Regions from separate parts of the Solibacillus sp. FSL W8-0372 genome, predicted to be linked through region 3. Evidence: riboswitches for the same ligand, from Rfam matches in the RefSeq annotation. Region 3 holds a riboswitch; each other region holds the start of a gene.
The links. A riboswitch is a leader RNA that binds a small molecule or an ion and turns the genes downstream of it on or off. The one in region 3 is predicted to bind preQ1.

Region 1: it holds a riboswitch for preQ1, as region 3 does, so the genes downstream of both, MKY13_RS02335 (QueT transporter family protein) here and queF (preQ(1) synthase) in region 3, are expected to answer to the same signal.
Region 2: it holds a riboswitch for preQ1, as region 3 does, so the genes downstream of both, queD (6-carboxytetrahydropterin synthase QueD) here and queF (preQ(1) synthase) in region 3, are expected to answer to the same signal.

Annotation. Positions count from the first base shown of each region.
Region 1 covers NZ_CP150204.1:460,689-468,135, reverse strand. Annotated here, with positions in the region: gene ilvA (threonine ammonia-lyase IlvA) at 1-839, shown strand, start outside; gene MKY13_RS02350 (ABC transporter ATP-binding protein) at 919-1,713, opposite strand; gene MKY13_RS02345 (ABC transporter permease) at 1,706-2,746, opposite strand; gene MKY13_RS02340 (ABC transporter substrate-binding protein) at 2,942-3,958, opposite strand; PreQ1 riboswitch class I at 4,251-4,295, shown strand; gene MKY13_RS02335 (QueT transporter family protein) at 4,302-4,787, shown strand; T-box leader at 4,958-5,165, shown strand; gene MKY13_RS02330 (metal ABC transporter ATP-binding protein) at 5,226-6,209, shown strand; gene trpD (anthranilate phosphoribosyltransferase) at 6,216-7,253, shown strand; gene trpC (indole-3-glycerol phosphate synthase TrpC) at 7,250-7,447, shown strand, end outside.
Region 2 covers NZ_CP150204.1:3,864,970-3,872,416, reverse strand. Annotated here, with positions in the region: gene MKY13_RS19810 (S8 family serine peptidase) at 1-10, opposite strand, end outside; gene MKY13_RS19805 (amidohydrolase) at 604-1,794, opposite strand; gene MKY13_RS19800 (small-conductance mechanosensitive channel) at 1,791-2,495, opposite strand; gene MKY13_RS19795 (DUF5058 family protein) at 2,514-3,224, opposite strand; gene MKY13_RS19790 (helix-turn-helix domain-containing protein) at 3,368-5,212, shown strand; PreQ1 riboswitch class I at 5,508-5,554, shown strand; gene queD (6-carboxytetrahydropterin synthase QueD) at 5,680-6,153, shown strand; gene queE (7-carboxy-7-deazaguanine synthase QueE) at 6,146-6,874, shown strand; gene MKY13_RS19775 (hypothetical protein) at 7,002-7,447, opposite strand, start outside.
Region 3 covers NZ_CP150204.1:186,544-191,178, reverse strand. Annotated here, with positions in the region: gene MKY13_RS00935 (general stress protein) at 1-435, shown strand, start outside; gene MKY13_RS00930 (general stress protein) at 477-926, shown strand; gene MKY13_RS00925 (VUT family protein) at 1,266-1,829, opposite strand; gene queC (7-cyano-7-deazaguanine synthase QueC) at 1,829-2,497, opposite strand; gene queF (preQ(1) synthase) at 2,610-3,110, opposite strand; PreQ1 riboswitch class I at 3,232-3,278, opposite strand; gene MKY13_RS00910 (DUF2294 domain-containing protein) at 3,365-3,709, opposite strand; gene MKY13_RS00905 (trimeric intracellular cation channel family protein) at 3,979-4,635, shown strand, end outside.

The DNA.
Region 1 (7,447 bases), 280 kb from region 3:
TAGCTTATTGTGAAGAAGAGAACCGTATTTTCATCCACCCATTTGATGATGTTGACGTCATGGCGGGTCAAGGAACTGTAGCCGTCGAAATTATGAATGATATCGAGGAACCGATTGACTATATTTTCGGCAGCATAGGTGGGGGCGGTTTAATGTCCGGCGTATCCGCCTACATTAAAAACTTATCACCTACAAGTAAAATCATTGGGGTAGAGCCTGCCGGTGCAGCAAGTATGAAGTCTGCCTTTGAAAATAAGGAGCCTATTGCTCTCGACTGGATTGATAAATTTGTCGATGGTGCTGCTGTTAAATGTGTCGGGCAGGAAACGTATGAAGTATGTAAGCATTATTTGGACGATATTATTACTGTTCCAGAAGGAAAAGTGTGTACTACGATTTTAGACTTATATAATAAGCATGCAATTATTGCCGAACCAGCTGGAGCTTTGTCAGTTGCAGCTCTTGATTTTTATGCGGAACAAATCAGGGGGAAATCCGTTGTTATCATTATTTCAGGTGGAAATAACGACATCGGACGGATGCAGGAAATTAAAGAACGCTCGCTTATTTACGAAGGACTATTACATTACTTCATCGTTAGCTTCCCACAACGTTCCGGGGCGCTAAGACAATTTTTGGCCGAAGTGCTTGGGCCGAATGATGATATTACAACTTTTGAATATACGAAGAAAAACAATAAAGAGAGTGGTCCGGCATTAGTAGGGATTGAACTTGCCCACCCTGATGACCGCGCCGGTTTAATCGAGCGCATGTTGGCCAATGGTTTTGAATATAAAGAGGTTAATAAGGACAGTACATTGTTTGCACTTCTTGTGTAATCCCGGACAAAAATCTCCTTTATTCCATCTATAAAAAAATCCCGGCAGTCATTCTAACAATGACTGCCGGGATTTTATTTTAGCCTAATAGCGCGCGATCTGAATTCATTTTTTCTCCGCGGATATGCTCGAATTCGGTCATTAAATCTGGAATCGTTAGTGCCGGTTTTCGGTCTTCCCCTACCTCCAGGATAATCTGCCCTTTGTCCATCATAATTAAGCGATTACCTAAATCCAACGCCTGCTGCATATTATGCGTAACCATCAGCGTTGTCAGCTTACTTTCCTCCACCAATTCTTTCGTCAGCTTTGTAATAAGCTCTGCACGTGATGGGTCCAGTGCTGCTGTATGTTCATCGAGCAGCAAAATGGAAGGCTTCGTAAAGGTCGCCATTAATAGACTTAATGCTTGGCGTTCACCACCTGATAATAGACCTACCTTTGCATTTAGGCGATTTTCCAAATTCAGGTGTAATTTTTCTAATGAGGATTTGAAAAATTCACGGCGTTTTTTATCTACACCGAATCGAAGTGTGCGTTTGGCATTTCTTGAATAGGCAATCGCCAAATTTTCTTCAATCGTCATTGTAGGTGCTGTACCAGCCATTGGATCCTGGAACACACGGCCAATATGTACCGCCCGCTTATGTTCAGGTAAACGTGTTAAATCATTGCCATTAATAATGACAGATCCAAAGTCGGGTGTTAGGGCACCGGAAATCATATTCATCATTGTCGATTTCCCTGCACCGTTACTTCCAATTATGGTAACAAAATCACCAGGCGCTAAGTGCAAATTAATATTATCCAATGCAATTTTCTCATCGGGTGTTCCTTCGTTAAACACTTTATTGATACTATCCAATTTAAGCAAGGCCATTCCCTCCCTGCTCAACTTTTAAATTTGCCTTTTGTAGTGCCATTCGTTCTTCCAAACGTTTTGCCTTACGTTTCTTTTCTTTATACTTGTTAACGATTTGCGGAATTACTAATGCCAAAATAACGATAAATGCTGTAATTAATTTCATATCACCTGAATCCAGCCATTTTACACGCAACGCTAAAGCGTAAATCATACGGTAAATTATTGCCCCGGCAATAACAGCGAAGGTTACACGGACAATCGACTTCGTACCGAAAATTGCTTCCCCGATAATAACAGAGGCCAATCCGACAACAATCATCCCGATACCTAATCCAACATCCGCAAATTTTGTATATTGCGCAATTAATGCTCCTGACAGTGCAACCATACCGTTTGAAATACCTAACCCTAAAATAACTAATGAATCAGTATTTGCCGAAAAACTGCGAATCATCCGTTTGTTGTCCCCTGTAGCACGAATCGCCAAACCGACTTCCGTTTTTAAGAACCAGTCAACGATAAGCTTAATAATAATCGTCACAACGAGCATAAAGGCTAAAATACCCCAAGTTGTTGGCACCGTTGCCAGACCCATTGACTTTAAGGCATTTGAGATGACTGAATCAATGCCTAAACTTGCCCAAAAATTACCGAACACTGTAAAAATTGTTTCTGAATTTAACAGTGGGATATTTGGTCTTGTTACACCCGTATCGGAGCTTAATCCCATAATGCGAAGATTAATAGAATAAAGCGCGATCATCATTAAAATCCCTGCAAGCAGCGGATTGATTTTCCCTTTAGTGTGTAAAATTCCTGTCATACATCCAGCAATAAATCCAGCAACTGTTGCGACCAATGTTGCGAGTATCGGATTATAGCCAAGTACAATCATCATTGCGGCCGTACCTGCACCCGTTACAAAGCTTCCATCAACCGTTAAATCCGGAAAATCCAGCACTCGGAATGTTAAATAAACACCCAGTGCCATAATTGCATAGATGATTCCTTGCTCTACCGACCCAAACAAAGCTGTAAACATCTCGAATCATCTCCTATAATTTTTATCCATTGAACCTTTAGAGCTTATGAGCACCCATTAAAAAGTAGTTAAACGTTAATTCGCGCTAGGACCTTCTAGAATATTAGCCTTGATCTCATTACGATGACTTTAGGCAGACCTTCCTTAAGGGCACAAGCGCGAATATTTATTCCTGGCTATTTACCAGCATTCAAATTATTGTACTTCTGCTTCCCACTCAGGTTTAACTTCTAAGCCTAAATTTTCTGCAGTTTCTTTATTGATGACTAATTTTAAGTTTGCTGGGTATGCTGCCGGAATTTCAGAAGGAGATTTCCCTTCCAATAAAATTTGAGCTGCCATTTGCCCTGCTTCATAACCGATATCGTAGTAATTGAAACCGTATGCTGCTAATCCACCACGTGCTACAGAATCCAACTCACCAACGATTAATGGTAATTTGTTTGCATTTGCTACATCGATAACTGATTCTAATGCATTTACAACTGTGTTATCTGTAATGATGTAATACGCTTCTACTTTACCTAATAATGATTCTGTTGCTTGTTTTACTTCCGCTGATGTTGAAGCAGATGCTTCTACAATTGTAATACCTTCTTTTGCTGCTAATTCTTTAGCAGTTGAAATTTGGGCTACTGAATTTTGCTCTCCAGCGTTATAAACCATCCCTACATTTTTTACACCAAGTTCTTTTAAAAATGCCATTGTTTTTGGCATTGTCTCCGGATGTAAATCAATTGTTCCAGTAACGTTTGCCCCTGGAGTTGCCATTGATTCGATTAATTCCGCACCTACCGCATCGGTTACCGATGTGAAGATAATTGGAATATCAGCAGTTGCACCTTTTGCCGCTTGGGCAGATGGTGTTGAGTTTGCAAAAATCAAATCTACATTATCGCTTACTAATTGTTGTGCGATTGACATGTTAGCACTGTTATCTCCATTAGCTGATTTATCCACATACTCTGCTTTAATCCCTGCGTCTTCAATCGCCTTTTTGAATCCTTCTTTTGCAGCATCTAATGATGGGTGCTCTACGATTTGAGTTGTTCCGATTTTAAATGTTTTTGCTTCATCAGTTTGTGCAGACTCTGTTCCTCCGTCACTAGCTGTAGCATTAGTAGCAGTATCTTTCTCTTCTCCACCGCATGCTGCTAAAAGTAAAAGAAGCCCAAATACTAAAAAGGAAAGCTTCGTTAATTTACGTGTCATATAATTTATCCCCCTATTATTCTCTGTCACTTTAAAGCGACGAACTTCATTTGGATGAAGTGTGAATTAAAATTATATTACCTCTTCATTTTCAGATAGTCAATAAGATTTAGAATGTTCAGATATTAAATTAATTCACTACATATCTCTTCATGATAATTTCGCGCTTTAAACCACTGAATTATATATGCATTATTCATAATTTTATCATTTGTCAATTTATTGAACTTTGAAGGGGATTTAGTTCTATAATTCTTTACTTTCTTTTTCAATATTGCTATGATTGCAGTTGCTTTGCGTGGTTCGTAACCATCCCACGTTAAAAAACTAGGAGGAATTTAATATGAAAGTAAAGTTTCTTGCAACGAGTGCAATTATTGCAGCATTATATATTGCAATTACTATGCTAGTTGCCCCGATTAGTTTTGGACAAGTACAGTTCCGTATTGCCGAAATATTTAATCATCTAATCGCCTTCAACCCTCGTTTTATGTTAGGTGTTGTATTGGGTGTATTTTTTTCAAATTTCCTTATGTCATCGGTCGGTCCAATTGACCTAATTTTTGGCGTAGGACATACTATTCTTACACTTGGGATTTTTATTTTCATCTGTAAGTTTGTAAAAAACATTTGGGCACGTTTAGTTATTAATACGACACTCTTTACGTTTACAATGTTTATCATTGCGGCACAGCTTAACCTAGTGTTGGACTTTCCGTTTTGGGAGACATGGTTATTTGTAGCATTTGGGGAGTTTGTAGTTTTAGCGGTTGGTGCACCTATTATGTACACTTTAAATAAACGACTTGATTTCAAAAAATTGATCTAACATATATCGTTTCACCCACTGGTCATTAGCCGGTGGGTTTTTTGTTAAGTTTTTTTAGAATTGTTTGACATTTTTATTTTCAGTGTTAGAATAAGCATATTCAAAATATTACATTACGGTAGCAGGTTGCGGGAGCGCGACCACCGTTTCAGTTGAGAAGAGTTTAGTTGAGTAAATTGTTGAATAAGAAGAGTAGCATTTTCCATTTTGTGCAGAGAGCGTATGGTTGGTGAAAATACGTCAAAAGGTAAATGTGAATGGGCCTTATGAAAGCTGCCGGCATTAGTCGGCGGACGGTACCCTGCCGTTATCAGGTTTAAGTGGAGGCTATTTTATAGCTTCAATCGAGGTGGCAACGCGGTGCAGATCGTCCTCAGCAAAAGTTTATTCTTTTGCTGGGGACTTTTTTTATTCCCAAAATTAAAAGGAGTGTGTCGAATGGCAATTCAACAACGTTTTCGTACATCAATGAAAAAAGTGAACGGTGATCTACTGACACCAATCTCCATTTTCCAACGTTTAAAGGGCGAACGAAAATTTCTTTTAGAAAGCTCATCCAAATATGAGGGTAATGGACGCTACTCCTTCATCGGCGTCAATCCAAGAAAAACCTATAGCGGCAACGGACAGCAGCTTATTGATAAATCGCATCTATCCAATAGAGAGTACACATATGACGGTGAGCTTATTCAATTGATTAAACAAGTAATGCCGCGCATATCATCACATACCGAATATCCTTTTACGGGCGGGGGGATCGGCTATATTCATGCATTGCAAAAACCATTGCCTGAACTGCAGTTTCATGTTTACGATACACTCGTTATTTTCGATCATTTAACAGACGAGATTGCTGTTTTCCATACGAATATTGAAGCCGAGCAGGAGGAGCCAAATATTGATGTACTGATTGAGCAGTTGTTTACAAGCACAACACCAGAAGAAACATCGTATACCCTAAATCATGTCGAAAAAGAACGAAACGGTCATTATGCCGCACAATTTAGCGGCGATGCCCTTTCACTTTATCGAAAAATGCGAATTGATTATGCTGCACCATATATGTATTATGTCGAATTTGATGATTGCACTTTACTTGGAACATCACAGGCAAACTTTATGCAAGTACGGGACGGATCTATTTCAGTTACAAATGAAGCATTGCCAATTGAACCATTTAGTGTGGAAAATTCAGTGCAGAAATTGGCGACAACAACACAAGGCTCACTGAACCCAACGTTGCATGCGATTGATGTAGTAAAGGAGCTTCTGCCGGCACAAGGATTAATCGGCTATATTGGCTTTAACGGGCAAGTCGATTTCACGACACCCGATAATACGATAACGATTCAGGGAAATGTTGCACATCTTCACACAGAAACGAGTGAGGATGCCCCATTCCACTCACTATTGAAAGGATGAGTATGTATGTCTTTAACTCCTTACATTGAACAAATCGAGCGAAAAGAACATTTAGTTTTTAAAGAGATGCAGCAGGCTGCACAACTCATTTTTAATGAGCAGACACCGAAAGAACAGATAGCTGCCTTTTTAACAGCGATGAGTATCAAAGGCGAAACAGCACATGAAGTTGCCGGACTCGCTTCTGTCATGAAATCACATGCCGTCTCTGTTGATGCACCAGAAGGTATTTATATCGATAATTGTGGTACAGGTGGCGATGGCCTCCAAAGCTTCAATATTAGTACGACCGCCGCTTTCGTGTTAGCTGGCGGGGGCATTTTAGTCGCGAAGCATGGTAACCGGAAAGTGTCGAGTGCTTCAGGCAGCTCGGATGTTTTAGAAGCACTTGGCATTACCCTACTCCCGGATACGGCACAGACGATAGATTTATTGAAACAGCACGGAATTGCCTTTTTACATGCACCAAACATGCATCCAAAGCTAAAGCGAATCGGCGAAGTTCGACAATCACTTGGAAAGCCGACAATCTTTAATTTAGTCGGACCTTTAACAAATCCTGTACCTTTGAAAACTCAATTCGTTGGTATTAACCGCCCTAACTTTACTACGGATTATGCTGAAGTGCTGCACATGCTCGGTCGTGAGCGCGCGATTGTCGTATCGGGTGCACAAGGAATGGATGAGGCATCATTGGACGGTGAGAATACATTCGTCCTTTTAGACCACGGTGATATTATTCCGTTTAAGCTTCGTGCGGAAGATGTAGGCTTAACTGCAAAGCCATTATCGGCTATCCGTGGTGGCACCCCTGCTGAAAACGCAGTAATTATGCGCGATTTATTAAAAGGAAAGCAAAGTGTATATTTCGACACAGTCGTGTTAAATGCCGGCATTGGGTTCTTTGCATATGGCTTAGCGAGCACGATGAAAGAAGGTATCGACATGGCAAAGGACAGCATCCTGTCGGGTCGTGCATATGAAAAGCTAGAAAGTGTTGTTGCCTATAACAAAAAAGTGATGCAGGAGGAAACGATTATATGACTATTTTAGACCGAATTATAGCGCAAAAAGAGCTTGAATTACCTGCTTTACTTGCATCAGCACCAAACTTCCCAACAATTGATAAGGTACGCCCCTCTTTGTATGAAACATTAATTACCGCCAGTAAGTTGCAAGTCATTTCTGAAATGAAACGCGCCTCACCATCAAAAGGTGATATTGCGACACACATCGAC
Region 2 (7,447 bases), 240 kb from region 3:
ACTTACTCAAATCTCATTTCCCCTTCACCTTTAATTTTCATACTTTTCAGTTTAGTATGACATTTCCAATTTATCACAGGGAAACCAATTCGAATATCGAAATTTTTAAATATTCTAAAATATTGATAATTAGTATCAGATATTCAAAAATATGTTAAATCTATCTACCTATAAAATTAATGTGAAACTAGAACTTTTAAAGTATACTCTCTTAAATTACTAAGTCTTATGTAAGCAGAACGAATTGCAATCTTGTTAAATTCACCCTTACCAGTTTATATAAATATAGTTTTAGTTTTTAAAATGAGGCTGGGACATAAGTAGAAATTTCTTTGTGAAAGGGAAATACTCTTATTAAGAATTGATATTATATGAATTGATTGGAGTGAAGGGGCGACTCTTGGGGAAAAGCAAAATTTATTTTGCGACGAGTAACCGCAGGAGCACCGACGCCTGAGACGATCGTGTAAGGCCGTGCCCCCGGAAAGCGTCCCCGTAACGGAAATCAATTCTGGGAGAAGCAGAAAAATATCCATTTTCTCTTTAGGAAAATGGATATTTTTCGTTTTGTCCCAGGCTCATTTAATAGGTAGGATTCTTATTTTATTTTAAGCAATATGTAGCAATCACTTCAGCGCCAGCTTTGGCTGCAACTAATAATGCACGTTCATCAATATCAAACTTTGGATGGTGATTCATATAAGGGACATCTAAATACGTCGGTTGGCAGCCAATATAATAAAAAGTGGACGGCTTTGCAAGTGCATAATAGGCAAAATCCTCAGAGCCTGAAAATAAAGGTGCTTCTTCAATAGAGATGATTTCTTCCTGTTCCGAAGCTTTTAATGTTTTGACGACAAAGCTAGTCAGATCTTCATCGTTTACTAAAGGTGGATAATCCTTTTCATAAGTGAGTGCACAAGTAACACCAAACTGCACTTCTAAACCATTTGCTAAACGCTTAATTTCCTGTTCAATTGTAGTTTGAACATCGTCATTCATATAACGCACATCACCTTCAAGGGTTACGGCATCTTTAATAACGTTAAATGTACCTTTCCCATCAAAGGAGCCGATTGTAACGACACCCATATCATACGGGTTTAACCGTCTACTAATAACTGTTTGTACGGTCGTTACAAAATTTGAGGCTGCAACAATTGCATCATTAGCTAAGTGGGGGGAAGAACCATGCCCTCCAGTCCCATGAACAACCAACTTGAAAAATGAGCGACCGGCCATTGCGGCGCCAGCTCGGTACCCAATGTGACCCACTTTAAATGTTGGGAATAAGTGCGCCCCGACAATGACTTCACAATCATCCAGCAAACCTGAAGCCATCATACTTTTAGCACCACCAGGAGGCTTTTCCTCTGCATGCTGATGAATAATTTTAACTGTTCCTTGCAATTCATCTTTTAATTGGATGAGACAGTCCGCTAAAATGAGCAAATACGCGGTATGTCCATCATGACCGCAAGCATGCATGACACCGGGGTTTTTCGATTTAAACGGTACATCTGTTTCTTCTTCAATTGGCAAAGCATCAAAATCTGCACGGATTCCGATGACAGGACCGGGATGGCGACCTTGAATTTCTACTATGATTCCGTAGCCATTGCCGACATTGCGATGAATTGTTACACCTTTATTTTCATAGAAATCCGCGATATACTGTGCTGTTTGCTGTTCTTCGAAGGATAGCTCCGGGTTTTCATGTAGATGACGACGGATCGCAATCATCTCATCATTCCGTGCTGTCAACATATCCATTAACTGTTGTTTTATCGTCATGATGCTTGTCCACCTGCTTTCATTTTTTCAAGAATAACGGCAAAGATTACTGTTCCTGTAATACAAATAAATGTTTGGAATGATGGTGGAACAGGGCCAAGTGCAGCAAAAATTCCTAACCCAATTGCTCCAATCCCCCAAACAGGTTTTTTTAAGGCAAACTGTGCAAGTACTCCCCCAAATATAGCCGGCAATACAAAGTTGAAGGAGTCGCGAATTGCCTCTGGCAGCGCATTAATTAAGTAAGAACCACCTAATATAACCGCAATAAGCATTGTTGTATTCACAATGGAAGCGGCAGAAATCGCTAACGTTGCTGTTACTTCACCTTTGCGTGTACCTGGCTCTGCTTTCACGATAGTCTGTGCAATAGAAGCGCTCGGTAAGCACATATTACCGATGTTACCTGTTAGAAAAGCTAAATATGTTCCAGATACTCCTAAAATAGGGTAATAGCTAATTGGCTCAACAAACCATACGATGGCTACAACAGCCCCATAACTTAAAAATCCTGTTAAGATGACGGACCAACCAGGATGATACCCTAAACCAAATGATAAATAGAGGGGAACGGCAATCGTACAAATGATGACAGCCCAAATCGTAAGGCGACCCCAGAAATGTGCTTGACTATGAAACGTTGTAAAATTTTCCTCGCTTTTTGAAACTGTAGGTGTTGTATGACGCTCTAAAACAACCATTTTAATCATCTCCTTCATTTAAATTAAGAAATAACCGACGCCCATACCGATTAAAATAACCAATCCTAGCGACCACTCTCGCAGCCAATTTTGATTGAAACGTTGGGCTGCCCACATAATCACCGGCATTATAATTAAAGCAATAAAGAAAATAATCGTTTCATTCATCCCTTTTGCAATTTGACCACCACCAAAATAACCGAAAGCGCCGATCATCGCTGCAGTAGAAACGACACTTAGCCATTTTGCTCGATTACCACCACCGCTCGTTAATTTATTTTGAAGTCGGCCAAGTGATTTTGTGAATAATGCTGTAACAAGCAACCAGCCCATGCCACCTAAACACATTGTCCAAACAGCTGCTGTAAAGGCTTGTGCTGAGAAGCTTTTATCACCTAACTCTTCACCAGCTGCTTCTGCTCCTAGACTTGCTCCCACTGTTTCAATTGGTGCTGATCCAACAATACCGATTCGCATCATTGTCGTAGGTTCACCAATTAAAGTAATTAAAGAAATGGCAACGATAATTATGGCAAACGACGGCCCTAGCGAACTAATTGCACCTGTTCGAATAATTGAAGTTACTTCCTGGTTAGTTAAACCGACTTCTGGGGCAACTCGTTTCGAAATACGTATAAATACAATGGCTTGGAAAATCACGATTATTACAACGATTAATGCCAAAAGCCATAAAATCGGGTGACCCATAATTTCTGATGCTAAGTACATAAAAACCCGCCCTTTTAATTGACTAACAATTCAGTTTTCAATACTATACTTTGTTTTCTTATTGCTAAACAATGTGTAATCCTCTATATTTGAAATTGAAAATATAGAATATTCAATATATTTATAGGGGAGGGGAAATGTCTATGTCAGATGGACAAGAAACAATTTTGCGTCAATTAACACTTTCCAATAAACAGTTATCTATCCTCGTAGAAAGTATTCGTACGATTACTTCTAAGCTTCAAATCGATGAAGTATTACATACAATCATGCGCTATGCACTTAATGTTGTTCCTGAAGCGGATGCAGGCTATTTGATGCTTTTTGATAATCATAAACAATGCCTCATTCCAAAAACTTATATCCATTTCCCGCCATCAATTGAACAATTTCAAACAAAGCCAAATGAAGCCATCACTGGTCGCGTATTTGCGACAGGAATGGGTGAGTTTTTTAACAGTAATGAAGAAATCATGGCTGCTATGTATCATCAAAATGTAAGCCCCCATAATTTACGGACAATTTTAAAGAGTGAACATGTTCCGCAGGCAGCACTTTGTGTACCGATAACTGTTGATGTTAAGCCAATTGGTGTCATGATTATTCACCAACTTCAAAAGAAAAGAGATCTCACACAAGAAGATCTATTATTTTTTCAAGCATTTGCAGATCAGGTAGGGGTAGCAATTCAAAAAGCTCAGTATTATGAAAAGATGATTGAAAAAGTAAAAGAAGCGCATGAATTATCCCTAGCATTAGAGACAAAACATACCCTTCTTAAACAACGCTATGATGTACATGCTTCCTTAAATCAATTGCTTTTACAAAATGAACCAATATCGGTCATTTTAAAAGAGCTACAAAAATTAACCCAACTACCGATTGGCTTTTATGATGCCTCTGATGATGTATTTTTGGAGGACAGCTTCTCTATTCCTTACCACACTAAATCAAAAATAAAGAAACAGTTATTTTTAAAGCTAAAACCTTTTGAGTACAGGCTAAAAAACAAACGAAGCTATATAATTTATCCGCTCTATAATTTAGACATTTGTTTAGGGAGTATGATAATTGAACAGAAAGGAAGCATCTCCTACAAAGATCAACAAACATTGGAGCAGGGGGCAAATATTTTAATACTACAAATATTACGTAACAAAAATGTCCAAGAGCTTCATAACAAACGCATCCATGAAACATTTCAACAATTTATAGATGCACCGAATCAAAAATCAGTTGCCTCTACGGCATATCATCTAGATTTAGATGTCCAAGACTATTACCGTTTATGTATTTTCGAATTTCAACAGAAAGCAAACATGCTGTCAATTGAGCAATCCTTAAAACAGTTTATATCTTTGCTAAAAGAACAATTTTCAAGTGAACGTACATTAATTTTTTATGAAAAAAATAAAATAACTTTTTTAATTGGGAGTCCTTTATCAGCAACACTTACCTCGTTAAATGAAACATTACAGTTGCTTCAAAGAAAGTGGCAAATACAACATAAACCACTTTTTCGGAGTGCAATCAGTAAACAACATAAATCACTTTATAACATTACTGCTTTTTATGAGGAAGCGCTTCAAACATTGCGCTTTTTACGTGTACGCGATGAATGGACGGTTACGAGCTATGAGAAAATAGGTCTTAACCAGTTGATCTTACAAGTTCCACCGCGTGACTTGGCAAATTTCATTCAAGATCAAATCGGTGAGTTACTTGCTCAAGCAAATAAAAATCACCTCTACGAAACATTATTAGCTTATTTCAAATTTAACCGTTCTATTCAGCAAACTGCGCAGCATTTGCATATTCATGCGAATACTCTTTACCAGCGCTTGAATCGTATTGAACAAATTTTAAATATCTCGCTGCAAAAACAGGAGGACACCCTTAAAATACAGCTATCTTGTTACTTGCAGGAGAATTATTTAACGCATAGAAAAAAAGTTACTCAGTGGAATGAAGAGGAGGAGTATTTTTGATAAAAACAGAGGGGCTGCTTCTATCGCAGCATTATGCAATACTTGCATTTGGTTATTGAAATCATTTAGAAAAGTTTGAAATGTCTCCATAAATCGCTACCTTCCTCAATAAAGTATCCTGCAATTTTTACAATATTAATAATTCAGTAAAGATATGCTAACACCTTTAAAAGTAAAATAAATTATTGGTAAGTATGGTTTTAAAATACTATTTAATGTTTTTTATGGAATAATAAATTTGAAATTTCCTAATACTTTATATAGAATGTCCTTATAAAAGAATGCCCGGAATTGAACGGGAGAGGTTCATAGCTTATACCCTCTATAAAAAACTATGGAAACATGACAACTTGCCATGTCCATAAAGGACGTGGCTTTTTCTGTTTTTACATATGTTTTAATAGAATGAATCATAGTGCCTCTCTTGAAATGTGTCGGGAAGATTTTCAGGGAGGAGTTTTTATTACATGACTAATTTTAGAATTGTTGAGAAGCTACAAAAAATTGATGAAGATATCCAGAGCAATCAATTAAAATATCATTCAAAACGTGTTCTCATTAGCAAAGAATTTACGTTTGATGCTGCTCACCATTTACACAACTATGAGGGCAAATGTAAAAACTTACATGGTCATACGTATCGCGCAGTCTTAGGATTGAGTGGTTATACCGATGAACGAGGAATTGTAATTGATTTTGGTGACATCAAGGAGATTTGGAAACAAAAAATAGAGATTTATTTAGATCACCACTATTTAAATGAGACTCTGCCACCGATGAATACGACTGCAGAAAATATTGTTGTCTGGATTTTTGAAAAGTTGAATGAAGCCTTGCTTGATGAACATCGACTTCAAGGGGCACGAGTAGAATTTATTAAGCTATATGAAACTCCAACAAGCTATGCCGAAGCAAGAAGGGAGTGGATGGAAATTGAGTAAAGTACCGGTTTTAGAGATTTTTGGTCCGACGATACAAGGAGAAGGAATGGTGGTTGGTCAGAAGACTATGTTTGTACGCACAGCTGGCTGTGATTATTCTTGTTCCTGGTGTGACTCATCTTTTACATGGGATGGCAGTGGCAAACACCTTATTGTTCAAATGACAGCAGAAGAGATTTGGTCAGAGTTAAAACGCCTTGGGGGAAATGGCTTTTCATTTGTCACAATTTCAGGAGGAAACCCTGCACTTCTGCGCAATCTGGAATCGCTTGTTAAAGTTTTAAAAGAGAATAATATAAAGATTGGCGTTGAGACACAGGGAAGCAAGTGGCAAGATTGGTTGTATGAAGTAGATGAATTAACAATTTCACCTAAGCCCCCTAGTTCCGGCATGAAGACCGACTTTTCTATGCTCTCTTATATTTTGGAAAAGCTTAGAGATAGAAGCAACAATCAGAGTATCTCTCTTAAAATTGTGGTCTTTAATGAAGAAGATTATGCCTATGCTAAACAAGTACACCTTCAATTTCCGAGTACTCCTTTTTATCTTCAGGTTGGAAATGATGATATTACATCTAATAATACATCAGAATTGGTTGAGCATTTATTGGAAAAATACGAACAGTTAATCGATAAAGTAATGATGGATACAGAATTAAAAAATGTGAAGGTATTACCCCAGCTGCATACACTTATCTGGGGAAATAAAAGAGGTGTCTAGCAAAAAAAGAGCTCGATCATACCGAGCTCTTATTGCTATAAATTAATCATAATTAAATGATGATTTTGAGGGTCTTTTCTTTAGCTGCATTTTTTTATGTGTCGTGGCTCTTCTAATATTCCTGTAGTCACGGTTTTTCTTTTTCTTGTTTTTTACTTTCCTCATATTTCTTCATATACTCTTGATATTCTTTCTCTACATCTGAAGTTGCTGGAAGAAAGGGTTCTTTACTTGAATCGATACGTTTCCCATACCTAATCATTTGATAAATAATCATACCGTTATTAGGCTTGCCGTTAAACGTAACCATTGGGACTATATCAAATAGTACATAATAAAAGGCATAAAAAACAAAGCGATCCCAAAATGTTTTGTATTCTTCTGCCCAGCCATTGGCAATTAAAAAGTTGATTGTAAGACCTAAGAAGAGATTAATTAGTATAGGACCTGAATAAATACAAATATAGGAAAACTTGCTTTCATATTTCAACTCATCATACGAAAACCAACTATAAATATGATAGTTTTTACGAATATCGAACATCCCAAGTTTCATAAATCTTGGTCCAGATC
Region 3 (4,635 bases):
ATTGTAGGTTATTATGATACTGAAGAAGAGGCAATCATGAAAATTGAAGATTTAAAACGTCAAGGCTATCGTTCAGAAGATATTTCAGTTGTAAGTAAAAATAGTTCAAATGTAGATACAATTTCAGATGAAACAGGTGCTGTTGCAGAAGGAGCTGCTACAGGAGCAGCTGCCGGCGGAGTAGTAGGCGGCGTTGGCGGCGTACTTGCTGGACTTGGCGCATTAGCAATACCAGGAATTGGACCAATCGTGGCAGCAGGTCCGATTGTAGCCGGTTTAACAGGAGCAGCTGCTGGTGCAGGTGTCGGTGGTTTAGCTGGAGCTCTTATTGGCATGGGGATTCCAGAAGATGAAGCAAATCGTTATAGCGATTATGTAGAATCCGGCAAAATTTTAGTTATTGTAGACGAAGATTTACGAGGCCCGATTTTATAATTAATTATTACTGAAAATATACAGCCGAGGGGATGAAAGATATGGCAAAGCATACTGTAGGATATTATGATACAGAACAAGAGGCAGTCGCCGCAATCGAGGATTTAAAAAGACAAGGTTACCGCTCGGAGGATATTTCAATTATTAGTAAAAGCAAAACTAATATAGATAACGTTTCTACTGAGACAGGTGCTGATGTTGCAGGCGGTGCCGCTGCAGGTCTAGCTACTGGCGGGGCTTTAGGTGGCATTGGTGGTATTCTTTTAGGACTTGGAGCTCTGGCCATTCCAGGAGTAGGTCCTATCGTAGCTGCTGGACCAATCGCTACAGGGCTAACAGGATTAGCTGCTGGCGGTAGTATTGGCGGATTGGCAGGTGCCTTTGTAGGAATGGGTATTTCCGCAGAGGAAGCAGAGCGTTATGATGAGGAATTTAAAGCTGGCAAGATTTTAGTCATTGTGGACGAGGATACAAAAGGTCCATTAGTATAAAAAAATGTACTGAAACAAGGCTGTGTTGGAGGTCAAGTGACTTTCCGCCCAGCCTTTTCTTCAGACAAAAAATAGACGGAGAAATTCCGCTTATTTGGGAAAAAACTTTAAAAACCGGAAAAATAAAGGGAGGAATTCCGCTTATTACCCTCCAAAACAAGAAAAAATCATTTTTTTCTATGGATAAGCGGAAAAATCACCCTTATTACCCCTTAAAATAAGGGCATCCTGCAAATAACGGGAAATTCTCCGCTTATTTTTTACATATGCTAGCTAAACCCGAATTCCACTATAAAAAAACGCCACCCCTATTCATAATGAATGGCATTTGTTAAAATCTTAACCTTTACTTACTGTTGTTATAGCTGCTTTCGCTAGACGTCGATCGTTATAAGCAAGCCCTTGACTTAAAATCATAGCCCCTACCAGTTGCATTACTGTTTTCACAATTATTTGCCCCACAATTGCTGCTGGAACGGCTGCCCAAGGTATAAAACCTGCTCCTAAAGGACTTAGCCCCACAACAACGAACACGATGGAATCCAAAAATCCTCCAACAATTCCACTATAGAACACACGCCACGCCATCGGTAATTTTAAACGTGTGTAAATTTCTGTATCGGCTGTTTCAGCAACTAAAAAGGATAGTGCAGATGCAGCTACAATAATTAACGTATCTCCTAATGAGAACGATACAGTTGCAGATAAAACTAAAGCCAGTAAGATGAACCCATATGTTTTTTTACGACCAAATTTATTTTGCACTAAATCCCGGAAAATAAATGTCGCACCAATTAAAAATGAACCCATCGGTATGATAAACATGCCCAATTCAAGCGGGGCAAAACGGGCTGTGACAACGTTTGCCGTCACAATAGATACTAAATAAAATAAAATTCTTATCATAATACCCCTCCTGTTTCCTTCGAATGTAAATACGTTTCCATCCCTTGTAATCGCAGCTTACATGCCGGGCAATCCCCGCATCCATCTGCGATAATGCCGTTATAACAAGTGAGTGTTTTCTCTCTTACATACTCAAATGCGCCAAGCTCGTCGGCTAATGCCCATGTTTCGGCTTTATCAATCCACATGAGCGGTGTATGAATTACAAAGGAATTATCCATTGATAAATTCAATGTCACATTCAACGATTTTATAAAGATATCGCGACAGTCCGGATAACCGCTGAAATCCGTTTCGCATACACCTGTGACAATATGCTTCGCGCCAATTTGGCTTGCCAATACACCAGCAAATGATAAAAACAATAGATTGCGCCCTGGTACAAAGGTTGATGGCAATCCGCCCTCTTCCCCTTCTTCAACCGCAATATCATCACGTGTTAAGGCATTTGGTGCGAGCTGATTCAGTAACTCCATATTCAAAATATGGTGTCGTACATTCTGTTCTTCGGCAATCTTTTTAGCGCATTCAATTTCCAATGCATGCCGTTGTCCGTAATCAAATGTTACTACTTCCACTGCTTTGAAATTTTTCAATGCCCAAAACAGACATGTTGTACTATCCTGTCCGCCGCTAAATACGACGAGTGCTTTTTCATCCTTCATCTTTTTGCTCCTTTTAAACGAAAAAACAGCACTAAGATTATGTGCTGTTTAATCTTAGTTTTTTATAGAGGGTCGCTAATAACCTCTTTCACCTGCAAGGTATATTTAATTTTTAACGGTTGTCGATTTTTTCTGGATATAAATCATGGTTCATTAAACGGTAGTTGGCAATTTCCTCATATTTCGTGCCCGGACGACCGTAATTGCACCAAGGATCAATTGAAATGCCTCCACGCGGCGTAAATTTACCCCATACTTCTATGTAGCGTGGGTCTAACAGCTTGATTAAATCGTTCATAATAATATTCACGCAGTCTTCATGGAAATCGCCATGATTACGGAAACTAAATAAATATAATTTTAATGATTTACTCTCCACGATTTTTTGATCCGGAATATATGAAATATACATCGTCGCAAAGTCCGGCTGCTGTGTAATCGGACAAAGACTCGTAAACTCCGGACAATTGAATTTCACAAAATAATCGCGGCCAACATGCATATTATCAACAGACTCCAACACTTCTGGTGCATACTCAAAAGCATATTTTACATTTTGATTTCCTAATAACGTTAAATCCTCTAAACCATCTTTTTCGTGTCTACTAGACATGAAAAACCCCTCCTTCATTCATACCAAAGTATCCAAAGGAGGGGTAAGCGTATCATCAATAAAAAACTACCGGATGCAATAAAAAAAGCCACGTCCGATATGGACATGGCATAATATGCATGTATCCATAGTTTTTTATAGAGGGTATCAGCTATGAACCTCTCCTGAACAACTCAGGTATTTTAATCTTTCCTCATTCTATTAGAAATAAAGTCCATTGTAAAGAAATAATTGAAAATATGGTACCTACTATCCTACACTATTGGCTTTTCAAATATAAAAACCGATACTGCCATATCCTCTTCCACTTTTATATCCGAAAATAAATGAAGCAGTTTTGAATCGACGAGCTCCTCCAATCCTTCGGGAACCTGTTGCTTATAAATTTCCTGAATCATTTGGGTTCTCGCATTGTGAATAACCTTTTTTCCTTCTTCTGATTGAATAATAAATTTTTCAGTAGGTGTCAAAATGCCGTACATCGTCGTGACAGCCATATTCTCCACGAAATGCGTATAAACTCTATCCGGTCCTTTCCCATATAGCTCTTTACGTACTTTTCGTACGATTTCATTAAAAACAGTCTCCTTCTTCCCCATTTGTACACCCCCCTAGTTTATTCAAACTATACAATATAACTTTTAAAAAAATAAACTCTTCTCTCTCTATCTTGTTCTTTTAAAACAAAATAGTATAATAAAAGAAATAAATGGAATTCCAATAAAATTTTTTGTTGGAATACTATTTGCTTTTTATAAAATGGATTGATTCGTTAGTAGGTATTGCTAATTTATTACTCCACTACAAGGTCTTTTTAAAAGACGTCTTGTGGTGGAGTTTTTTGTATTTTAAAGGAGGTTATATAAAGATGTCATGGATTGTTCTTCATTTTATCGGGATTATTTCATACGCAGCAACGGGAGCATTTGTCGCGCTTGAAGCGAGATTTTCATTTATAGGTGTATTTGCTTTAGGTTTTATTACAGCGTTTGGAGGAGGGCTAATCCGCAATGTAATTATAGGGATTCCTGCTACTGAACTGTGGGAGCAATCCACTATTTTAACAGTGTTCATAACATTAATTATCATCGTATTAATTCCACTAAAATGGATTGATCATTGGAGAAGGTGGGGAATGTTTTTCGATTCAATTGGGCTGGCTTCCTTTGCCCTTCAAGGTGCCATGCTAGCAAGTGAAATTTATTCCAATAATTTAGGCGTGATGATTTTGGCGGCTCTATTTACAGGTGTCGGCGGTGGAGTAATTCGGGATGTGATCGCTGGTCGAAAACCACTTGCGTTGAAGGAAGAAATTCACGCGATATTAACGATTCTATGTGCCCTCTCTATTTGGCTAGGCTGGAGCTCGCCTCTAGCACTTACACTTATCGTTGTTATTGTAGTTGCCGTACGTTTGTTAGCCATTTACTATAAGTGGCGGCTTCCTCTGCCTTGTCATTATGAGGAAAATAGGAAAGATAGCTTTACTGATAGCAGCGTGAAGTCGAATTCAAAGTTAAAACTT